DNA from 2 places in the Shewanella sp. SW32 genome. Region 2 is predicted to be linked to the other one. Evidence: predicted binding sites of a transcription regulator. Region 2 holds the regulator's gene; the other holds the start of a gene.
What was found. Region 2 encodes LexA, which represses DNA repair genes until DNA is damaged. Its sites were predicted from a motif close to TACTGTATNNNNATACAGTA; they were not measured.

Region 1 (5,800 bases), on a different contig from region 2:
ATCGATGTTCATCGCTAAGGAAGTGATAGCTTCCCTACCCTGTTCGGTGTCTCCCAGCTTGATTAGCAGCGTTCGGACTATGCCAGCACGAGCGGTTAATTGATCGACTGTCAGATTTTGGTAGGTACTATTCGCGATCGATAGAGCATGGATCGATAATGTCTGGAACTCTTGCTTGTCAGCCTCCCGGGTAGTTTGTCTCCCTTTGGTATATTCGTTATAGGTATCGGTTGCTTCATACAAGGCTGCGGTCACTTGTTCTGAACCTGTGCGCACGGTGCCGTAGACAACGTCAGTCAGCCCGCCTGAACTGTCAAAATTGGCGGTAAAAGAGTTGCTTTCCCCAAGATGATTCTTGAATGGCAGTATGGCCACATAGCCAAACTCTGGCGCGGTAATAAACCCACTGAACAGCAAGGACCCTGCGGATGCATTACCTTTTTCCGTACGATTTAGTTTAAGCTGGCGCGTGCCAAAAGTTGAATAATACAACCCAAAATAATCATTTTTCGGCTGGACCGTTGTTTCTTTCTTCTGATAATTTGAAGCCGTATTCTCAATGCTTAACTTGAAACTGTATTTGACGGCCATATTCTCAGCGAGGTAATTCCTGCGGCTGGAATCATTAGAGTAAACCCATGGAAGGAAGTCTTCCAGTCTGTTAGTGATCTCAATGCTGGCATCTGCAATTTTCGCCGTATCGTAGGTGTATTCGCGCTGCAGAGTGATCTTCTTCTGGAACTTCTCGAGGGCTAAAGAGGCCTGCGAAACCGCTTTTTGTGCGGCAAGTACCGCTTGCTCTTGTACAGTGGTATCCCCCTTGGCTGCAGCTAACTTCTTCTGCTGTTTATTTAGCTCTGTAGTTTTACTTAGCACCGTGGCCGTGAGTGAATCCATCACTACCGACACAATAGGTTCTTGGCTGAGTTCGGGAATACACATCCCTTTGGGTTCAAAACTTTTTACTATCTCCTTTGGAGGACTGGCTAATGAGATTGGTATTCCTTGAGAAATGGCTGCAATATTGACAATGGTTTTCACGGCGGCCATGCCCAACTCAATAGATTTATCATCGGCATTGGTTGCAAAAGACTTAAGGAGCCCATTGGGATGCATAAACACTGTCATCCCCCAGTCTTTGGTAAATTCATGCAGTTCTTCAGGGTCTACTACGAACACCTTAGTGAGATCGGGGTGAGCAGTTTGTTTGACTGTCGCTGTGGTCTGATAATCAAAATCAAGTATACCTTTGTTCATTTGACAATAAAGCAGCTTGTGAGTCAGCGTGACAACTTGACTCGATGCCGGTAAGTAGTAGACAAGTCCTTGTTGGGCATATTTAGCGTTGTCAGAGTTGCTAATTGTAACGACTGTTGTCTTGAGGGTACTTGTACAGCCAGAAAGTAACAAAATGGCGGCAGCGATTCGCGTCGTATGCATCGTGAATTCCTTTTCAATGAGTAATAGGGACTACTCATTAAAAATAATATCTCATTCAGGATCTAGCAAACTTAATGCTACTTAACCGGCGCCATATAAGCACAACCTAATTCGTTATCGGGCGAAAACGTCTCTCATGCGTGGCAATAGTGCTTCTATATTCGGGTCCATCAGCTCAAATTCGATTAGTTTGTTGGCAGGCGTGCGAAACGGGGTACCGGAGAGTATGCCTTCACGGAAGAGAGCAACAATGGCCTGATCGATGTCGCGGCGCTCGTATTGCTGGATATCGACAGGGGCATACCAAAAGCCGTCTTGGTGGAGCCATGTCTCTGTTCCTAATTTGTCGAAAAAGGCCCCTAACGGGAGTGCTGTGTCATCGCGCATTTCAAAAATGCTGTGGACGGCCGCGGTGAGATACTTTGGGAGCAAGCGACGTGAATGCGCAGTGGGTTTGAATAGCATAAACTTCTCCTACCGGTTGGAATTATCCTATTAAAGCACCTAGGGATTGCTTTAGGCAAATCAGGAAGGGGCAAAAATGGCCAACACTGCAAACCGGTAGTGGCGCCGTATCATCCAGTCTCGTTTCAGTGGTGCTTAGCCGATGGCCATAACGTCACAGAATCCTGTTACGCTTTAACCGTCGGTATATCGGACCAACGAGTAGTGTATTGAGGCGATAGAAATTCTCGGCGCATAGTCCAATGCTGATCACTCCCCTGTGCAGCAATATACAACACATCACGGCCATAGCGATTATTCAGACTATCAAAGATTTTCATTAAGTTAGGGTCGCTCTTGGGCGCATTAAATAAGTCATATTGCACTGAGGTTTTAGGGCAAAGATCAATCAGGCCTACACCAATACGGTAATAGCGCACACCAGGGCGATAGAGGTTTGATAGCTCGCGGCTAACCGCGGCGCACAGTTCACGACTGTCATCAGTGGCACAAGTAAACTGAACAAGCCTTTTAAAATACATAGGCTGTGGATCATGTGTCGAGTTGGCAGCAAACACGACCATTGTTTTACACAATGAGCCTTGTTCTCGAACCTTCGCACCGGCAATTGCGGCATGCTTTGCTAACGCTTGGTGTAAATGTTCCCGGGTACATATTCGTTCGCCTAGGCTGCGGGTGGAAAATATTTGCTGCTTATCTGCTTTGGTGACATCCCACGTTTTACAGATCTGCCCATTGAGTTCTCGCACTGTTCGCTCTACATCGATAGAAAAATGTTGTCGTGCTACTTTCGGCGCCAGTTGTGCCAAATCATAGGCAGTATGCACACCCAGTAATCCCAGTTTTACCGTTAGTTTGCGGCCAATCCCCCAAACCTCATCAACTGGCATCGATTTTAATATCTCAATACGCTGCGCATCGTTATCAATAACGCAAACACCTTTATATTGAGCCAATTGTTTCGCGGCATGATTAGCCAATTTCGCAAGGGTTAATGTCTCACCAACACCCACGCAAACAGGTAAACGGCACTCACGCCAAACAGCACGGCGCAACAGGGTACAATGGGCGTTTAAATCTGGGATTGCTGCACAGTGTTGAAATGACACAAACGACTCATCAATAGAGTACACGTATTGCTCGGGCGCAAACCGTCCGATCACTTGCATCATTTTTGCCGATAGATCGGCATAAAGTGCATAATTAGATGAAAACACCTGCACATTATGTCGTCTACATAGATGTTGCTGCTCAAAGTAAGGAGCAAATTTCTTCACGCCAACGGACTTGGCCGCGCGGTTGATTGCCACACAACAGCCGTCGTTGTTACTGAGCACAATCGCGGGAAGTCCGCGCAAGTCGGGCCTAAACACCATTTCGCACGACACATAAAATGAATTGGCATCAATCAGTCCGTACATGATTGACTCAGATATTGTTCAAGTAAGCTTGAATGCTCATGAAGTCGAATAGACTTGATGATCACCCCTTCCACCGAGAAGGTATCTGCATCATCGATAGAAACGGACGTCATATTTTGCTGCTGATCAATCGAAACCAGAAGCCGGCGCTTTTCATCAAGGAGCTTTACGGTAAATTCTCCGTTATAGCTGGCAACAACAATAGAGAGATTGCGGCGCTTGGCAGCACGGTCAATCACCAGTATATCGCCATCATAGATCCCAACCCCTTCCATTGAGCGGCCCGCAGCACGACCAAACCAGGTCGAGCTAGGATGCTCAACAAGCAGCTGATCAAGACTAAGGGGTAATTCAACGTAATCCGCTGCAGGACTTGGAAAACCCGAAATTCCCGCACTCGCATGGCATATTATGAGTTTCATACTTGCAAACCACTGTATAAATAATCAGTAATAATAGCAGTATTTATAAAAAATTTGAAAATTTAGATCAGACCTTGTGGGAGAGTAATAAAAATTCTATCCTGAACAATCAAGTACCCCTGCTCGTACCGTTTTAGATGAAACATGACCGAAATTCAAAATTGATTGATGATCCATCTGGTGCTTGATAGAAGAAAGTAATTATGAACCTCATCCCCTTTGGTTTACGCAGTGATGGTGTATATATCGATGTGGAAGAAGCAACTCGGGGTAAGTCCTGCGATTGTGTTTGCCCATCGTGCGGCATAGCCTTACTCGCTCGGCTGGGAGAGGTTAATGCCCCCCACTTTGCCCATGACTGCAAAGAAGTAAGTAAGGAAGAAATTGAGGCTTGTAAATTCTCGTTCTATGTCTCAGTGCGCTACATGCTTAAGCAGCTGTTTAAGGAGCAAGGCCTGTTAATGTTGCCGCCTCTTGATGTTGACCTGGATGGCGAAAAGCACGTCATTACTAAAAACACTAGAATCACCTATGAACTGAAGGATTTAGCGCAAGATACCTATGTTAATAATGTGAAGGTTGACATGGTTATAGCGGTATCTGAACGTAAGTTATGCCTTTACATATCCCACCCGGGGCGCCCAGCGCCGATATATGATGACTTACGAAAGGACAAGCATACGGCGGTGTTAGAGCTAGAATTAATTCATTTCGCGAAGTTATTCAGCGAATCACACAGGCTAAAATCGGCTAAACAGTTGCTACAGGATTGGGTTGAGTCATCTATCAAGGGGAAGCATTGGATCTACAACCCAAGACGCAGCGCATGGCTTGAGTATCAACGAACTAAAGAAAAACCTGCCGAATCACCCAAGTCCACATTAGACAGAATTAAAGAGCAGATTGCTAAGACGGAGACCTGCAAATATCACTGTGTATTTTGTAAATTGGATTTTGAAGGCAGTTCGTTACTCAACCGCTGCCCAAAGTGTAATGACTATTTGTGTGTTATACGAAAACATCTAAATAGCGTCACATCCACTGCTGCAAAAGGAAAGTACCGCTATCGATGATAACAATGCCGTTGTTAGAGCAGTGAAATCGTATAATTGTGAGGGTTAAACCATGATTTCCGGCCAGTTTCTAAACTTCTTACCAAAAACCAATCTTCAGACTTAAGGTGTTCTGGTAATTAGTTCTCAATAGTTTTGTGCTGTCCGTCGTCAGTAATCACTTTCTCTGGTTTAGGTAATACTTCAAACTCACGACGTCGCACTGGAAATTCAACTAGAGAACTGTCTAAATCCTCAAATGAATATGCTTCTGAAACTGCAAAAAATTTTTGGCCAATTTGCATAATCTTCAACCTTTATTGATTGTTCTTACAAGAGCTTGTATTGAAGGACTTTAACATTTGGGAGCACGATTGAGTCACTGAAGATTTCAATGTTGAAATGGCGTAGAAAGTAATTAATCGTCACGCGGTGTTTACCACCAGCCAAGTAATACTTTCCATCCAGTTTTGCGAGCCAAACTCCGGCATCTTTGGGCCAATTGTCATCACAAAAATACTTCTGTGATTCCTCGAGACGCTTTAAGTAATCCGACATTCTTGAGTTACTATGGCCATCTAATAATTCTCCCCAAGTAATAGCTGAAACCATCGTAAAATCATGGCCTACTATTAGCGAGTATGGGACCGTTTCACGGGTAACCTCACAATTGAGCTTTTCAATTTTCCACCCCATTTCAATTTCAATGTCGAATAGGTTCCGCAATACAAAGTCACTCAGCGGAGCGGGTTGAATAGCATTTAACTCTCTCAGATTTGTCTTCAATTCAATTTATTCCTTGCATGTGTCACCGGCGTTTATCGTCTATTAGGAATGAACAAACGCTTCCGCGGCTTTAATCTCTGTAAATACCTAACAATTATTATCGCTTTTCATGATGCGACGAGTGTTTGGTTCATCGTAAGGTTTCATATCCCAGTATTTAGGGGTTTCCGCCCGCAGCTCCGCGGCAATCCGTGCTCTTGCTTGTCTTCCCCCT
Region 2 (13,133 bases):
CGCAGATAGAGGAGTAACAGCAGTGAAATCAGGCTGAAGCCACCAATAAGATGAGACATCACCACTATGGGCATGAGTTTCATGGTCACTGTCCACATGCCGAGTACCGCTTGAAAGAGGATCAATAACACTATGATGAGCGGTAATTTTTTGGGTGCTTCTGGCGTTTTCAGGCACAAAACTAAGATGAATAACACTAGTAAGCCAAGTCCGCCGGCGATATATCTGTGGATCATCTCCAGCCAGGCTTTCTCTGGATGGATATCGTGATCGGGAAAGATGGTTTGGGCATGGGCGATTTCATGGTCTTGGGTAGGCACCTTGATATGGCCGTAGCAACCCGGCCAATCGGGGCAGCCTAGACCTGCATCCGATAGGCGAGTGTAAGCACCCATTAAAATCACTAATAGGGTAAAGACTAAGGTTAAGCGTAGAACCCAAGTTAGCTGCATCAATCTACCCTCGACAGTTTTAACAACTTACGCAGATCCGCAATCAAGGCCTTGCCTTGAGCTAAATGCGCTTCTCTACCCTGCACTTGGGGATAGCGCAGCACTAAGCTGCCTAAGGGATCGACTATGATCAACTGCTGTTCATCTAGCCAGTGGCTTAAGCCAGCATTGGCGGGACGTGTGTTGAAGTTAAAGGCGCTTAAAGCATTAAGATCGCTGTCGGGATGAGTGAGAATGAGTGGTTCGACTCGCGCCTGATCTGGCCCTAGCGCAGTGTGGCTTTGGCGTAAAATATACAGACGTTCGCGACAAGCATCATCGCATTGGGCGGGCAGTAAATACAGCAGTTGCCATTCTTTGGGATTGGGATTTTCAACCCCAAGGCTGGCATAACTGGTCTCAGGATTGATCAGCTCGCCATGATTAGTGGCGCCGCCGTGGTATAAATTCAGGCTCAGCACTAGCTTGGCTATCACCACGGGCGCGATAAACGCCAGCAACAACAAGCCCAATGCTTTGTGTTTAGATTTATTCTGGGAGTTCATGCTTGCTCCTCTCATTCAAATTATCCCTAATTTATTGTTTTATATTTATTTAGTTTTTATTTGTGTCTTGCTAAGTATGGTACGAATTTCCCTACTCGCTCCTTGAGTTTGCGATTGTTTCGGCACTCTGGCGTTTTACATATTTAACCCCTTGCCACAACATGAGCCCAGCAAACACGGCTGCCATCGAAAACCACTGCAGCGCATAACCCCAATGTTTTTGCGCCGGCAGTGGGAAGGGTTGCCAAGGATGCGGCAAGGCGAGGGCGGGTAGCGTATCCGGTTGTAGCACTGCATCTAGCAAAGGGTGGCCTAACATCTGCGCCATTTCCGGTATATTCAAATTCTGAAAGCGAACACTTGTCCCCGTTTCTGCCATTAAAGCTTGGCTCAAGGGATTGATTTGCTTTTGATAAAGCCTGCCTTCGATATTTAATGCCCCGCTTAGGGGAGTGATGTGGGGCAACTCATCCCGATGGGAGCCTGCGGCAACAAAGCCTAACTCGACCAGCAACCAAGGTTTTTCAACTTCTACTTGCAATGGTTGGAAGGCTAAATAGCCCACTTGACCTTGATAGATTTGATTATCCAGTAGCCAGATTTGTGAGCTTGCGGGAGTGGCGCGTACTTGCAGTCGATAACCCGTTACGCCTTCTTTGCTGACCTTGAGCTGGAGCTGCTCAAAACTTAATGGCAGCAAAGCTTGCCTTGCTTCCATTTGGGCTAAAAGCGTCGTTTTATCTTCACCACGGGCTAACTGCCATAAACCCAACTTGACCAATATAGTTAATACAGCCACAGTCAATATCAGTAGAAAAACCGTTAATTTATTCAGCAGAACATGAGGATATTGTATGAATAGCCTGTTCATTTTTAAGTTGGTCTTAGTTCTGCTGTTGCTATTCATCATTTTTAATCTAGGTCGCGCCTTGTTTATTATGGGGAAAGGTGATGAAAAAGTGTCTATGAGCCGTTATCTTGGGCGGCGAGTGATTTTCTCCGTGCTCGTTATCCTGTTATTGCTGGTGGCCTTAGGGACTGGGTTAATTAGCCCCAATCCCACGCCTTACTAAAGCACTAGAGAACGTAAACGAAAATAAACAGACACAGCCAGACCACATCCACAAAGTGCCAATACCAACTCCCCGCTTGGAACGCAAAATGTTTATCTGCGCTAAAGTGCCCCTTCAACACTCTGAAAAACAACACGAATAAAAAGAGAGTCCCCAGAGTGACATGCATGCCGTGAAAGCCAGTTAACAGGAAGAAGGTGTTGCCATAAATCCCAGAGGTCAGAGTGAGTCCCATTTCCCGGTAGGCATGCATATATTCTTCTGCCTGTAAGGCAAGGAAACCCATACCCAAGAGTATGGTGATACCGAGCCAGAGAGTAATGGCAGAACGTTTACCTTTTTCTAGGCTGACATGGGCGAAATGTAAGGTAACTGAGGAGGTTAGCAGTACGATAGTGTTGATTAATGGCAGTCCAGTCCATGGCATAGCTTGGGTTTTAGTGCCATCTGGCGTAGTTATGAGCGGCCAAATAGCTTCAAACTGAGGCCAGAGTACTTCGTGGGTCATGGCATTATTCGATGCGCCACCGAGCCAAGGCACTGCGAACATGCGGGCATAAAATAGTGCCCCGAAAAAAGCCCCGAAAAACATGACTTCCGAAAAAATAAACCAGCTCATACCTTGGCGAAACGATCGATCCATTTGGCTAGAATAGAGCCCTGCCATCGACTCTTGGATCACGGTTCTAAACCAACCCACCAGCATGAATAGGATCACCGCTATCCCAACCAGCAGCACATAACCGCCACCGGATGCACCTGATTTCAACTGTTGCACGAAAAGGCCTGCACCAGAGGCGATTAAGAACAAGCCAATGGCACCTACAATAGGCCAGACACTTTGGGATGGAACGTAGTAAGACTGATGTTTCGTTGTCATTTTGCAGCTCCTTGCTCTATGGCAGACGCTAACTGCTTGTCGGTAATGTCGTAGAGAGTGTAAGAGAGGGTCAGAGTATGGATAGACTCAGGTAACTGAGGATCCACATAGAAAATGAGCGGCAGCTCAGCGCTAGTGTCCGCCGCTAAGGGTTGTTGATTAAAGCAAAAGCATTCTGTTTTATTAAAATAAGCGGCACCTTGGCCGGGCGAAACTGAAGGTATCGCTTGGCCAATAGTTGCTTTAGCGGACATATTGCGCGCCAAAAATGCCGTATGGATTAGCTCGCCAGGGTGAACTTCGAGCCGTTTGGTTTGTGGCGCAAATGTCCATGGCATGCCTGTTTGTACCTGAGAAATAAATTCCACAGTCACTATTCGGCTTGTATCTACTGTGATTGCTTGATAACTACTCGCGGTATTGGAGGGTTTTCCATTGATACCGAGTTGCTCGCACAACACATCGTAGAGCGGCACCAGCGCGAATCCAAAGCCAAACATGCCAATACAGCCTATAACTAATATGCTGATAAGTTTACGATTTGACTTAGATTTATCTTGCTGGTGTTGGGTTGCCATTTCATTTCACCTCAGGTGGTGTCGTGAAGGAGTGGTAAGGCGCAGGGCTTGGCAATGTCCACTCTAAACCCTCGGAACCTTCCCAAGGTTTAGCGGGAGCTTTTTCGCCGCCACGGATGCACTTAATTACTAATACTAAGAAAATCAATTGCGATAAGCCGAAGGCGAACCCACCAATCGAGACGATTTGATTAACATCGGCAAATTGAATCGAGTAGTCAGGAATACGCCTTGGCATTCCTGCCAGCCCAAGGAAATGCATCGGGAAAAATAGCACATTGACTGAAATCACCGAGCACCAGAAATGCCATTGTCCCAGTCGTTCGTTGTACATGTGTCCCGTCCACTTAGGTAGCCAGTAATAGGCCGCAGCCATGATGGAGAAAATCGCACCAGTCACGAGCACATAATGGAAATGTGCCACAACAAAATAAGTATCGTGGTACTGGAAGTCGGCGGGTGTAATGGCGAGCATTAATCCCGAAAAACCGCCAATAGTGAAGAGTATGATAAAGGCTACAGCAAACAGCATGGGCGTTTCGAAACTGAGTGAGCCGCGCCACATAGTGGCAACCCAGTTAAACACTTTCACCCCAGTTGGCACTGCAATCAACATAGTGCAATACATGAAAAACAGCTCGGCAAACACTGGCATACCTGTGGTGAACATATGGTGCGCCCACACGAGGAACGACAGAATTGCAATACTAGCGGTAGCATAAACCATGGATGCATAGCCAAATAAGGGTTTACGACTGAAGGCGGGCACTATGGCAGAGATGATGCCAAAGGACGGCAAGATCATGATGTAAACTTCAGGGTGGCCGAAGAACCAGAAAATATGCTGGAACATCACAGGATCGCCGCCGCCAGCCGCATCGAAGAAACTCGTGCCGAAAAACTTATCGGTCAGCACCATAGTCACTGCGCCCGCGAGTACGGGCATAACCGCGATCAGTAGGAATGCCGTGATAAGCCAAGTCCACACAAATAATGGTAACTTCATCCATGTCATGCCTGGCGCGCGTAAATTCACTATGGTCACAATCACGTTGATTGCGCCCATGATCGAACTTATCCCCATGATGTGAATAGAAAATACAAAGAGCGCCGTGCTATCTGGACTATAAGTGGTAGACAGTGGCGCGTAGAAGGTCCAACCAAAGTTAGGTCCGCCACCTTCCATAAATAGCGAACTGAGAAGGATAGTGAAGGCGAAGGGGAGTATCCAAAAACTCCAGTTATTCATCCGTGGCAGCGCCATATCAGGCGCCCCTATCATCATAGGGATCAGCCAGTTAGCTAGCCCTGTAAAGGCCGGCATTACCGCGCCGAATACCATGATCAACCCATGAACAGTTGTCATTTGGTTGAAAAAGTTGGGCTCGACCAATTGTAATCCAGGTTGAAAGAGTTCAGCGCGGATCACCATGGCCATAGCGCCACCGGTTAAGAACATAATGAAGCTGAACCATAAATACAAAGTACCTATGTCTTTATGGTTGGTGGTTAGCAGCCAGCGCATAATGCCCTTTGGCGCACCATGATGATGGTCATCATGGGCTGCGGTTTGATCTTGAGTCGTAGTGCTCATCATTATCCCCTACTGTCCATGACTTGCGATATCAGCAGGTTGCACTGTATCGCCGGTATTGTTACCCCAAGCATTGCGTTCATAGGTAATGACTGCTGCAAGTTGCTGTGGGCTAAGCTGTTTGCCAAATGCCTGCATAGCCGTGCCCGTTTTGCCGTGCATCACAATATCGATGTGATTGGCGACTGGTCCAATGGCGATAGCACTACCCACTAGCGCGGGGAAGGCGGGTGGTATTCCTGCACCTGTCACTTGATGGCAGGCAGCACAGAAGGTCGCGTAGACAGTTTCACCTTCGGCCATGAGGGCGTCATGGCTGAGTGTGGGGAGGCTTGCGGGATCGACTGCAGCTGAGACGTCTGTTGCAGGTGCGGGTGTTGGGGTTGTACTGCTTGGTACCGCGGCGGATGTTTGTGCAGAACTGCCGTTCATGTACTCGTTGACGTCTTTGGCTTGCACTGCATCGCCAGTATTATTGCCCCAAGCATTACGCTCGTAGGTAGTCACTGCCGCGATTTCTTGTGCAGTCAATTGCTTACTAAACGCTTGCATGGCTGTACCCGTTTTACCGTTGAGCACAATTTCAAGGTGAGCGCTGAGTGGTCCTGTTGCAATCGGGCTACCTTTAAGGTGCGGAAATACGCCTTGCAACCCTTCGCCATTGGGCTGGTGGCAGGCTGCGCAGTGCCCGAGGTAAACTTGTTCGCCTAGAGTCATCAACTCTTCTTTACTTAGGATTTGTGATAAAGCGGCTTGAGCGGCTTCAGCCGCAGCACCTGCGGCTTGTTTCTGCTCTGTTACCCAAGCCTCAAACTCGGCTTCGGGTAACGCTTGTACTACGATAGGCATAAAACCATGGTCTTTACCGCAGAGCTCGGCGCATTGACCACGGTAAATGCCGGGTTTGTCGATGCGAGTCCAAGCTTCATTGATAAATCCTGGATTGGCATCTTTCTTAATGGCAAAGGCGGGTACCCACCAAGAATGGATGACATCCTCTGAAGTCATCAGAAAGCGGATTTTGCGGTTTATCGGTAGAACGAGCGGTTTATCGACTTCCAATAGATAGTTTTCACCCTTGGTTTCGGTGCCTTCGATTTGTGCTCTGGGTGTTGTCAGTATGCTATAAAAATCAATATCTTGATCGAAATAGCTGTAATGCCATTTCCATTGGGACCCCGTAACTTTTACGGTGAGATCGGCGTTGCTGGGATCTTCCATTGCGATTAAAGTTTTTGTCGCTGGAATCGCCATTAAGATCAAAATGATAAATGGCAGAATCGTCCAAGCGATTTCAACTTTAGTGCTTTCGTGAAAGTGGGACGCGACAGCGCCTTTGGATTTTCTGTGGTTGATCATGGCGTAAATCATGACGCCAAAGACCACTAGGCCTATTGCGCAGCAGATATACAAGATGGTCATGTGCAAGTGATAAACCTTGCCACTGATCTCGGTCACGCCAGGGGTCATGTTGAACCGCATGTCCGCGGCGGTCAACGGTGGTGCGAAAAGCACCACGAGTAAACAATACAACAATTGCTTCACAAGACTTCTCCTCTGCCAATTGCGAATAGCAACTACAAAGAAGAGCAACACAGTAAGTCTCAACTCTATGCAAACTCTTCAGTTCCCAAAAAAGCTTTTTTGACTTCAACGTGCGTTGGCGGCTGTTACTTTTAATCAAGTATTGTTACTGCTGGTAATTAGCCACGCTGGCACATACTGCTGAAATAAATCTGTTCTCTATTTTTAGTGGCGCTTCGAGTTCGATAAATACTCGATTCATTGACCACGGTGGGTGATATATCATCACCAACTTAACCAACCATACTTGCTGTTTAAATATTGATCAAGATCACTTATTTATCTAATTATCTGAAAAATTGCCAAAAAAAAGCCTCACATTCATAGGTGAGGCGGCTTTCAAGGTAAAAAATTAAATGAATATTTAGTGTACAGCGCTAAAAAAAGATTGCTGACCGAAGAGATTGCCTTGCTCAATACGTACGTCTGCATGTAAGTGACTGTTTACGTCTTCAAGCACTATGCCCATAGCTCTGGCACTTTTAGCCACGATTTGTAGGCGTCGATTATCCCGCGCATCCAATGATTGAGTCCAAGTAATGACTGCACTGGACGTACCACTTGTCAGGGCTTTTTCCATCGCCCACAGGGTTTCGACTTCATCTTTAGCATGTACCAGCAAAACTCTATCCATACGCACACCTGCGCTGGCGAGCATTTGCTTGTAGCCAATACTTGGAGGGTTGATGAGCACTAACCAACGGCCCTGTTGGCTTAACTGAGCGAGTTGTGCACTCAGATGAATTAATTCGTGGCGACCTTGAGTCTTGGTTGGCATACAGGCGATAGGCGCATGGTGCCAGTCATAGTCGGCATCACGGACTTCATCGAGCCACAAGCCCGGATGGCGGGGGGCATTGCCAAGTAGTTTATTCATAGCCAATCTCCATTACGGATCACACCGACGGCGAGTCCTTCAATTGTTAAACTTTGGAAGCCTAAATCCACTTTAATCGGGGAGTAATCTTCATTTTCGGCATGTAGATAGACTACATTACCTTTTTTTTCGAAACGTTTAACAGTGACATCGTCATCGACTCTAGCGACAACCACTTGACCATTTCTAGCTTGTTCTACTTTATGAACTGCCAGCAAATCACCTTCGAGAATGCCGATATTTTTCATGCTGTCGCCTTTTACTCGCAGTAAAAAATCGGCGGCGGGATGGAACATGCTTGGGTCGACTTGGTAGTACTGTTCAACATGTTCTTGGGCGAGGATAGGTTCACCCGCGGCCACTTGGCCGATGAGCGGTAAACCTGTTTCAGTCAAATCTTCGATTTCCGCAGGCAGACGAATGCCCCGAGATGTGCCTGGCATGATCTCAATGCAGCCCTTTTTCGCCAACGCTTTAAGGTGTTCTTCAGCCGCATTGGCGCTCTTAAAACCTAAACGGGTTGCGATTTCTGCCCGAGTGGGTGGCATGCCAGTATCGGCAATATTTCGTTTAATTAGCTCTAAAATTTCAGCTTGGCGTGGCGTCAAAGGTCTCATGGTGTTTCCTGTTTTTCTATACAGTTACTGTTAGTATATACAGTATTATTTGCAGCGCAAGTATTAACCACTTTTTAGCTATGTTGGAGAGAATTAGCGAATATTGCCCATAGTCTGGTATTCTATCGGGCTAGTAAACGCACTTAATTGCATAAGAATAATGCCTAAACACGACTCTCTTTGGTTGAAATCATTACGTTGGATCCAAAAACACTTAGTGCACACTATTGTGGTGCCTCAGGATCCCTTTGCCGATCTGAATCTGGATGCTTCCAGACCCCTTGTTTATGTGATGAAAACAGAATCCCTCAGTGACATAGCTGCTTTGAGCGAAATAACGGCTAAGTTAGGTTTACCAAGCCCTTATGAGCCTCTAGTGGCTAATGGTGTGACTGCGCCTCGGGTTGTCTGTCTTCAAGGACGTAAGCCACTGTTTGGCGAGCGTGCTGGTAATGAGCCTTTCCTCGAATGCTTTATGCGTTTGTTAGCCGTGCATAAGGAACGTCCTGAATTGGATATTCAACTGGTGCCCGTGAGTTTGTATTGGGGTCGCACGCCAGGGAAAGAAGACGACACTATGAAGGCGGCCGTATTTGAGCGGGAAAACCCGACTTGGCTGCGCAAGTGCTTGATGATTTTGTTCTTAGGTCGACATAACTTCGTGCAGTTTTCGAATGCCGTATCCCTGCGTTACATGGCAGACGAACATGGTACCGACATGGGGATTGCCCATAAGTTAGCACGGGTTGCACGCGTGCATTTCCGTCGTCAACGTAAGGTAATGACAGGGCCTGTGCTGCCAAACCGCCAAGCATTATTTCATTCGCTGCTCAAATCTGAGTCGTTGCGTAAAGCGATTCAAGAAGAAGCGGCCAACAAAAAGATTTCTGAGACCCAAGCGCGCGAGACGGCCATTGAGTATCTCGATGAAATTGCTGCCGATTACTCAGATAGTTTAGTGCGTATTGCTGAGCGTTTCTTAACTTGGCTGTGGAACAAGCTTTACAGCGGGATCAACATTAAAGGCGCCGAGCAAGTTCGGCAGTTGCACCATGATGGCCACGAGATTGTTTATGTGCCTTGCCATCGCAGCCACATGGATTACCTGCTGTTATCGTATATTTTGTATTATCAAGGCATGGTTCCGCCGCACATTGCTGCCGGCATTAACCTCAATTTCTGGCCCGCGGGACCTATGTTCCGTCGCGGTGGTGCCTTCTTCATCCGCCGTAGTTTTAATGGTAACAAGCTGTACACCGCAGTATTTCGTGAGTATTTAGATCAGCTGTTTGCTAAAGGTTATTCAGTGGAATACTTCTCCGAAGGTGGCCGTTCACGTACTGGCCGTCTGTTGGCGCCGAAAACTGGCATGATCGCCATGACGATGAACAGCGTACTGCGCGGTATTGAACGTCCTGTCACACTTGTGCCTGTGTATTTAGGCTATGACCATGTGATGGAAGTGGCGACTTACCATAAAGAGTTAAGCGGTAAGAAAAAGAAAAAAGAATCTGTGTGGCAGGTGTTCGGTGCCATTCGCAAATTAGGTAATTTTGGCCAAGGTTATGTGAATTTTGGCGAGCCTATTACCCTGCAAAATTTCTTAAATGAGCGTGCGCCAAACTGGCGTGCTGAGTTGGCCGATGATCCCGAGCAGAAACCAAGTTGGTTAACGCCAGCGGTAAACGTGCTGGCTAATCGGGTGATGACGCGTATCAATGATGCCGCAGCCGCGAGTTCGGTGACTTTGACCAGCTTAGTTTTGCTGGCGACAGATCAAAACGCCTTAGAACGTAGTCTGCTGGAGCGTCAGCTTGATTTGTATCTGACCCTACTCAAAAAAGTGCCTTACACTTCTTATACATCTGTTGCCGAAGGTGATGGTAAGCATTTAGTGCAGCAAGGTTTAGAGCTGAACAAGTTTGTTGTTAGTGCCGATCCTTTAGGGGAAATAGTGTCTATTGAAGCGAGTCAGGCTGTGTCTATGACTTACTATCGTAACAATATCATTCACTTATTTATCGTGCCGTCATTAATTGCGAGTTGTTTAACCCACAATGAACAGATCCCGCGCCAGCAAGTCGTTTCAATCGTTGCCGATTTTTATCCACTGCTGAAAGCCGAACTCTTCATGGGAATTAAAGACTTACCAGCCTATGTTGAGCAAGTGTTGGATTTCCTGATTGGGCAAGGTTTAGTGGTTGAGACAGATACTTTAGCTGTCGTGCCTGAGCACTCAAGCCAATTATTATTGTTAGCCAGTTCAGTGAGCGAGACTCTGCAACGCTACGCTATTATTTTCAATCTGTTAGCGAACAGACCTAAGATGGAGCGCTCAGAACTTGAGTCTGAGAGCCATTTACTTGCCCAGCGTTTAGGGGCTTTACATGGCATTACCGCGCCTGAGTTCTACGATAAAAAACTCTACGGTACTTTGAGCGTGAAGCTCAAAGAATTGGGATATCTGGCGGATAGTGAAGATAAGTCCAATATCAATCGCATACGAGATCAGGCCAATAGCTTATTACGTCCGTCAGTGAGACAAACGATAGTGGCAAGTGTCACCGCGGAGCACACAGTTTAATGGCAAATCATATGAATGCGGCTAAGCATAAGCCCGCAGGTAAGTCCTTGCTTGGTGGTGCCATGATTATTGCTGGCACGACCGTAGGTGCTGGGATGTTTTCTCTGCCCGTAGTCGGTGCAGGTATGTGGTTTGGCTATTCGATTTTAATGTTATTGGGTATTTGGTTTTGCATGTTGATGTCGGGTTTATTGTTGCTCGAAACCAATTTACATTTCGAACCCGGTGCTAGCTTCGATACCTTAAGCAAGCAAACTCTTGGGCAGTTTTGGCGGATAGTGAACGGCGTTTCTATCGCTTTCGTGTTGTATATTTTGACCTATGCCTATATCAGCGGCGGTGGTTCGATTGTGAATCACAGCTTGCAGGGCATGGGAATTGAGTTACCGCAAAGTGTGGCTGGGCTGGTGTTTGCCATAGTATTGGCGAGCATAGTGTTGATCAGCACTAAGGCTGTGGATCGGATTACCACGATTATGCTCGGCGGTATGATCATTACCTTCTTCCTCGCGATCGGCAATTTATTGATCGAAATTGATGTGACTAAGTTGCTCGAACCCGATGGTAATAACAGCTTTTCACCTTATCTGTGGGCGGCGCTGCCCTTTGGTCTCGCCAGTTTTGGTTACCATGGTAACGTTCCCAGCTTAGTGAAGTATTACGGCAAAGATTCCTCCACCATTATCAAGGCGATTTTCGTCGGCACCTTTATCGCGCTGGTGATTTATGCCTGTTGGTTAGTGGCGACTATGGGCAATATTCCCCGCAGCCAGTTTATCGACATTATTGCCCAAGGCGGCAATATGGGTGTGTTGGTGGGCGCTTTGTCTGAGGTGATGGCGAGTAGCTGGTTAAACAGTATGTTGACCTTGTTTGCCAACTTGGCTGTGGCTTCATCTTTCTTAGGGGTGACCTTAGGTCTGTTCGATTATCTTGCCGATTTGTTTGGTTTTGATGATTCACGCTCTGGCCGAATGAAAACCGCGTTAGTGACCTTTGTGCCGCCAACGATTTTAGGATTACTGTTTCCCGATGGCTTCTTAGTAGCGATTGGCTTTGCGGCATTAGCGGCAACTGTGTGGGCGGTAATCGTCCCGGCGCTGATGGCCTATAAATCGCGGCAGTTGTTCCCCGATAGCACAGGTTTTAGAGTGATAGGCGGTACACCGCTGATTATTCTTGTGGTGTTATTTGGCATAGTCACAGGTGCATGTCATCTGCTCGCGATGGCAAATTTACTGCCGCAATATTCCTAATTTGTTGTGATGATTTAAGCCCTCCATGTGAGGGCTTTTTTGTCTTTAGCGGTTGAGTTTTGTCTTACAGATCTTTTTAACCTGAATACTGGACAGAAATACAAACTCAGGCTTAACTCGAATGATTGTTAAAACAAAGGAGCCGATAATGAAAATGACTCAGTACGCACAAGGACATGCATGTTGGGTTGAACTTGCAAGCCATGATTGGCAGGGAGCTACAGCATTTTACCAAGCGTTATTTGGTTGGAACTCGGTCGAAATGCCGATCCCCGAAGGTCACTTTTCGCTATTTAATTTAGCGGGAGATGACTTAGGCGCCATGTATCAAATCCCTGAGTTAGAAGCACATATTCCCAGCCACTGGCGTATCTACTTTGCCGTCGATGATATCGATGCCAGCATTGCAGCGATTCAAGCGGCGGGCGGCCAAGTGCACATGGGGCCGCATATTGTGGGTGATGCGGGCGTGATGGCGCAGGTGAGCGATCCTGAAGGCGCACGTTTTGCCTTATGGCAAGCGAAGAACCACATAGGTGCTCGCCGTCAGGGTGAACTCAATACCCTTTGCTGGGTTGAGCTGGCTTGCAAAGAGCCGCGTACTGAAGAAGCCTTTTACTGCAAAATCTTCCCTTGGACCAACATGCCAAGTGACATGCCTGACATTGAATACTCAGAATGGCAGCTTGATGGTCAATCCATCGGCGGTATGATGACGATAATGCCCGAATGGGGTGATATTTCTCCCCATTGGTTGCTCTATTTTGTGGTGGCGGATTGCGATGCGTTTGCTGAGAAGGCCCAAGTCTTAGGTGCACAAGTGTGCATTCCGCCTAGTGATATCCCTGATGTGGGACGATTTTCTGTCATTGCTGACGCCCAAGGCGCTACCTTTGCGGTGATCAAGCTTAATCAAATGTGACTGCCATATTAAGGACTGTCATTAAGGTTAAAAACGGCGACGCTAAATCGCCGTTTTTATTTGTCTAACTATTTGTTTAATTAACCTGAGATCGGTTTAACAAGCCATAACTGTAATAGCATTAAACTCTGCGTTAGTGAGGTTCAGTTGTGGCTTATTGTCTTTCAATTG

Region 1: a site for LexA is predicted at 3,759-3,778, ahead of umuD (translesion error-prone DNA polymerase V autoproteolytic subunit). Genes of this name have one in related genera too.

The regions. Positions count from the first base shown of each region.
Region 1 covers NZ_JAKKSJ010000074.1:397-6,196, forward strand. The annotation lists gene L5M28_RS23625 (hypothetical protein) at 1-1,440, opposite strand, end outside; gene L5M28_RS23630 (hypothetical protein) at 1,555-1,905, opposite strand; gene L5M28_RS23635 (Y-family DNA polymerase) at 2,073-3,326, opposite strand; gene umuD (translesion error-prone DNA polymerase V autoproteolytic subunit) at 3,314-3,748, opposite strand; gene L5M28_RS23645 (hypothetical protein) at 3,952-4,821, shown strand; gene L5M28_RS23650 (hypothetical protein) at 4,941-5,105, opposite strand; gene L5M28_RS23655 (hypothetical protein) at 5,131-5,586, opposite strand.
Region 2 covers NZ_JAKKSJ010000034.1:40,205-53,337, forward strand. The annotation lists gene L5M28_RS18450 (COX15/CtaA family protein) at 1-452, opposite strand, end outside; gene L5M28_RS18455 (hypothetical protein) at 452-997, opposite strand; gene L5M28_RS18460 (SURF1 family protein) at 1,089-1,853, opposite strand; gene L5M28_RS18465 (DUF2909 family protein) at 1,852-2,070, shown strand; gene L5M28_RS18470 (cytochrome c oxidase subunit 3) at 2,075-2,950, opposite strand; gene L5M28_RS18475 (cytochrome c oxidase assembly protein) at 2,947-3,528, opposite strand; gene ctaD (cytochrome c oxidase subunit I) at 3,530-5,122, opposite strand; gene coxB (cytochrome c oxidase subunit II) at 5,132-6,667, opposite strand; gene L5M28_RS18490 (cell division inhibitor SulA) at 7,071-7,583, opposite strand; gene lexA (transcriptional repressor LexA) at 7,580-8,200, opposite strand; gene plsB (glycerol-3-phosphate 1-O-acyltransferase PlsB) at 8,361-10,784, shown strand; gene mtr (tryptophan permease) at 10,784-12,040, shown strand; gene L5M28_RS18510 (VOC family protein) at 12,189-12,962, shown strand; partial or broken gene L5M28_RS18515 (transposase) at 13,059-13,133, opposite strand, start outside.